DNA from 2 places in the Pseudoalteromonas sp. S3431 genome. Region 1 is predicted to be linked to the other one. Evidence: riboswitches for the same ligand, from Rfam matches in the RefSeq annotation. Region 1 holds a riboswitch; the other holds the start of a gene.
What was found. Region 1 has a riboswitch for lysine ahead of dapA (4-hydroxy-tetrahydrodipicolinate synthase). Riboswitches for the same ligand answer to the same signal wherever they lie in the genome.
Positions count from the first base shown of each region.

Region 2: it holds a riboswitch for lysine, as region 1 does, so the genes downstream of both, lysC (lysine-sensitive aspartokinase 3) here and dapA (4-hydroxy-tetrahydrodipicolinate synthase) in region 1, are expected to answer to the same signal.

Region 1 is NZ_JJNY01000041.1:91,840-94,242, forward strand. Features, by position in the region: gene DO88_RS09120 (protein adenylyltransferase SelO) at 1-145, opposite strand, end outside; gene DO88_RS09115 (DNA-3-methyladenine glycosylase I) at 154-852, opposite strand; lysine riboswitch at 1,044-1,244, shown strand; gene dapA (4-hydroxy-tetrahydrodipicolinate synthase) at 1,435-2,319, shown strand; gene DO88_RS09105 (2,3,4,5-tetrahydropyridine-2,6-dicarboxylate N-succinyltransferase) at 2,335-2,403, shown strand, end outside.
Region 2 is NZ_JJNY01000001.1:7,336-9,738, forward strand. Features, by position in the region: gene DO88_RS18085 (4'-phosphopantetheinyl transferase family protein) at 1-151, shown strand, start outside; gene lysC (lysine-sensitive aspartokinase 3) at 198-1,601, opposite strand; lysine riboswitch at 1,677-1,849, opposite strand; gene nhaD (sodium:proton antiporter NhaD) at 1,951-2,403, opposite strand, start outside.

The sequences.
Region 1 (2,403 bases):
CACGCAAATCAGCCGCAACGTTAATATTAAACTCTTTTGCTAAGCTCTCGTTCCACAGCAATAACTGAGGAGAGGCGACACTTGCAGGGAAATCTTCAATCGCGAAGTTTTCCGCGATGTCTGTGTATCTTGGCACTAATTTCATGGTAATTCCTATTGTTGCTGACTTATACCAACACGGTTGTCACCTACGCCATAAGCAACAATTAAGCTCAACTCTTGCATACTTAAGCCACTTTGCTTTTGCATTTCATTAAAAAAGGCTTGGGCTGCATTCAGTGACTTTTTAGTTTGTAAGCCGCCGTCTATAATTTTATGCGCACGCAAATAATTCTCTACATCGCGTGATAATAAAAAAGTATCTTTACCAAGTGCTCGCAATGCATAAGGGCCAGTATTTCCGCCTAAACGCGAACCATGCTTTTTTAAATACGCCCATAAACCAATAATATCGTCTGTTGGCCAATTAGCGATAAACTGGCTAAAACTGCCATGTTCTCCTGCTATCTCGTGGATCATGTAAGCATTTTCGGTAATTGTTTTTACTTTTTTATAGTTACGAACAATACGCTCATCCGTAGCTTTTTGTTCCAGCATATCGGGTGGCATCATTAATAACTTATCAACGCTAAAATCCCAAAAAACCTCTCTAAAGCCCGGCCACTTATTATTAATGACTGACCAATAAAAACCGCTTTGAAATACTTTTCGAGTAAATTCTTCAAGCCAATCGTCGTCACTTAACGTGCTTAGTTGTTTTTTAGATAACGGTTTTGCAAGTAATAACTTCAGCATTTTTTCGGAGCCTTTTCGCTCTACCGCTCGCTTATAAATATCGCTAAATTTTTCCATACTAATTAAATACCTCACTACTTATATTGCTAGTGTACGAGAAAAGCACCCAATACGTAACCACTCCCATTATGGATGAATGAATATGCATTTAGTCGCTTGACACCCAGACGGCTAAAATGCTTTAATCGCTGCAATTACCCTATTTAAATTGCTCAGGTTTGTAAGTTTTACTCTACAAACAGGTGCAAAGGGCTAGAAGAGGTGCGTTATTCAGGTAGCGTATGTTAGGAGCGCAAACTCCAGTGAGCATACGTGAGGGGAATTAACGCCGAGAAGTAATCACTTTTGCGAGGTGTTTATTTCGGGCGACTAGGTTGAACCCTAGCGACTGTCACCAATAGCTGCTTATAACAAGCAGCTTATTAGTTTGGTGGAGAGCTTCTGGTCTTAAATATTAAGGCCGTGCGCCCTATTATTTTAAGCCCATTCGCTCTTCGAATTATTAGTTCGAACGACGTTAATGCGGCTCCTTCCATAAAGCTTTTTAACTCTTCGAATAATACCAATTGCATTAAATTAGTTATCGATAAAATGATCACGTTTTTAATAAAATTGGTACAAATTATAAGTTCGTGAGAGATGATCAACAACTTCAATTTAAATGACTACTCATTGTGGACCGCGCTCGTAACGCCATTTGATCAACACGGCGATGTTGACTACAACACGTTAACTAAACTGGTTAGCGAGCAAGAAGCGGCACATAACGGTATTTTACTACTTGGCAGTACGGGCGAAGGTTTAGCACTCACGCAAAAAGAGCAACAAGCCATTGTAGAACACGTATGCCAGCTAAAACCAACAGTACCACTCATGGTTGCTGTGGGCGGTAGTAACTTAAAGCAACAAATTGAGTGGGTTAACTACTGTAATACATTGCCAATTCATAGCTTTTTACTTGGCTCACCGCTTTATGCAAAGCCCGGCGCTATAGGTCAAACTCATTGGTTTGAAAGCCTACTTAATGCAAGCGCTCACCCGTGTATGCTTTATAACGTACCGGGACGAAGTGCTGTTAGCATCCCAGCGGCAACAATTCAAAACTTACAAAACAATAAAAATTTATGGGCGTTAAAAGAAGCGAGCGGCAGTATTGCTCAGTTTGAAGCTTACCGCCAAGCCGCCCCTAATTTAGCTATTTTTAGTGGCGACGATGCGCTGATGCCTTACTTTGCACAAGCAGGTGCAAAAGGATTAGTGTCGGTAGCTGCAAATGCATGGCCCGCACAAACTCACGAGTTTGTTAAACGCAGTTTAAGTGGTCAACACCCTAATTTATTTGCCCAGTGGTCAAGCGCTATTAATAGCCTATTTGCTGTCGCAAACCCTATTCCCGTAAAGGTACTGATGCATTTGCAAGGCCGCTTAAGCAGCCCGCAACTTCGTCCACCTTTAACACATCTTGAGTTAACTCAAACCGATTGCATCACAACTGCAAACAACACCATTTTATCTTGGCATTAAATACAGGTTTTTATAATGAGCTGGTTAGAACTATTAAATAATTTAGAATCGGGCGCTGTACGCGCAGCATCACAAAACGAAAGC
Region 2 (2,403 bases), on a different contig from region 1:
TGACGAATTAAATAGTGCAAAGCTGAGTGCTAGCAGTAATCGCGTTACTCTAGCTGATAGCAATGACAGCAATGTTTGTTTTGATGTAAGTGTGGTGCATAAAAAAAGCACCGACTGGCGATGCTTTTTATTAACTGATTTTGTTAAGTGATTTTACTAGGTAACTTTACTAGTTAATCTCCCTGAATAACGGTTATTTACGCAGCAAAATCGTTTTCTAATAAACGGCTATGGATAGACTGTACTACGTTATCTGACTCAGTTTGCTCTACTAAAAAGCACAAGTTGTGTTTACTTGCACCGTGACAAATTAATCGAATGTTAAAATCTTTTAGTACACTCATTAAGTTCATTTCGTGTTGGCGTAATTGAATCTCAGAGCCAATAAGTGCCACCAATGTTAAGTTGTTTTCTACCGAAACATGACAAAACTCTGCAAGCTTATCTAGGCATTCTTGATCAAGCTCTGGGCGCGATGCGTTTTGCGCATTATCAAGGGTTATAGCTACGCTGATTTCTGATGTGGTTACCAAATCTACCGATATATTGTATTCACTTAATAGTGTAAATACGCGTGCTAAAAAGCCGCTTGCTAGGAGCATTTCTGGGCTTTTAAGCGTAAGCAAAATTTGGTTTTTACGTTGTGTTACTGCGCGTATACCTGGTTGCTGCGATTTTTCGCGCTCAATCCACGTACCGCCACGCTCAGGCTCGCGGCTAGAACCTACAAACACGTTAATGTGGCTACGGCTTGCTGGTAAAATAGTCGCTGGGTGCAATACTTTTGCGCCAAAGGTTGCCATTTCAGCGGCTTCGTCAAAACTTAAGCGTGCAATAGGCGTCGCTTTTGCGCACAAACGCGGGTCAGTGCTAAAAATGCCCACTACGTCGGTCCAAATATGCACACTTTTAGCGTTAATCGCTTCTGCTAATAATGCAGCGCTGTAGTCTGAACCACCACGTCCTAGCGTTGTGGTGTGACCGTATTCGTCACTACCAATAAATCCCTGAGTCACAATTACTTGAGCGTCTAATAACGGAATTAAATGTTCTTTAGCGGCTTGCGCTGTGGCTGCAACATTGGGCGTTGCTTTACCAAATTGGCTGTCGGTTTTAAGCACCTTGCGCACATCAAAGCGATCGGCATTTAAACCTTGTAAACGCAGCACCTGAGCAAATAAATACGACGATAAACGCTCACCAAAGCTAAGTAGCTCGTCGTGTTGCTGATCGGTTGTTAGTGGCTCTTGAGCCAATGTTTGAAATGCTTTTAAGGTTTCGTTAAAGCCAACCGCTAAATCGGCATCTAGCGATAATTCATCTAAAATAGTTTGTTGAATAGCAAGCACTCCATTTATGTGTTCTTGGCGCTCACTAGGAGTAATGCTTGATTTACACAGTGCAACTAAGTGATTAGTTACGCCGGCACTGGCGCTCACGGCAACAATACGTACGCTTTTATCTGCAACAATAATTTCGCTACAGCGACTCATCGCTTCAAAATTTGCAACACTGGTTCCGCCAAATTTGGCAACGATGTAATCTGATTTTGCGCTTAACTCTGTTTGAGGCACTGTTTGTGGCACTGATTGGGTAGTCATTTAGTCTCCTTTCGCGGTATCCAAACCGCAATAAAACAAGAAGAACTTGGCAAAGGAATGCTTGAAGATAAGTCCACTGCCAGAAGCTCTCCACCTATATTGGTGACAGTTTTGAGGATTCAGCCCCATAAACCGAAAAACAATGACGACGTACCATTATTTTCCTCGGCGAGTACTTCCCTCCTTAATGATCATCGGCTTTCGTCGCCTAACATTAAGTACCTAAGTATCGCACCTCTTCTGAATGCTTTATTAGCCAGTGGCTAATAAAACAAAACCCCACTAAGTAGCGGGGCTTTGAAAGTTATCGTTTAGACGTCTAGCTGTCAAGCATTTAATAATTTATGAGTTAAATAAAACTGCCCATGTAATACGAGCCCGCATATCCAACCGTGTAACAAATTAATAAATGCAGCGATAAACGCAAGTAGCTCATAAAGGTAAGCGCTTTAACTTTGCTCATGGCAATAATGCCCGCAGCCGAACCAATAATAAGCATTGAACCACCCACGCCCGTTGCATACGTAAACGACAACCAGTGTTGTTGGCTCATTACTATATCGGCTTTTAATAAGGCAGCGGTAAGCGGTACGTTATCGACCCCTGCTGATAATATGCCCATTAAGTAGTTTGCGTATTCTGGTGCCATTACCGTGTATAGATCGGTAAATTTACTCAACATACCAATTTCTTTAAGTGCGCCTACAAGTAAAAGTACACCTACAAAAAACAATAATGTGTCGTATTCTATATCGCGAACAAAATCGATTATGTCTTTGTTTATGTCTTTTTTGCGCATTAA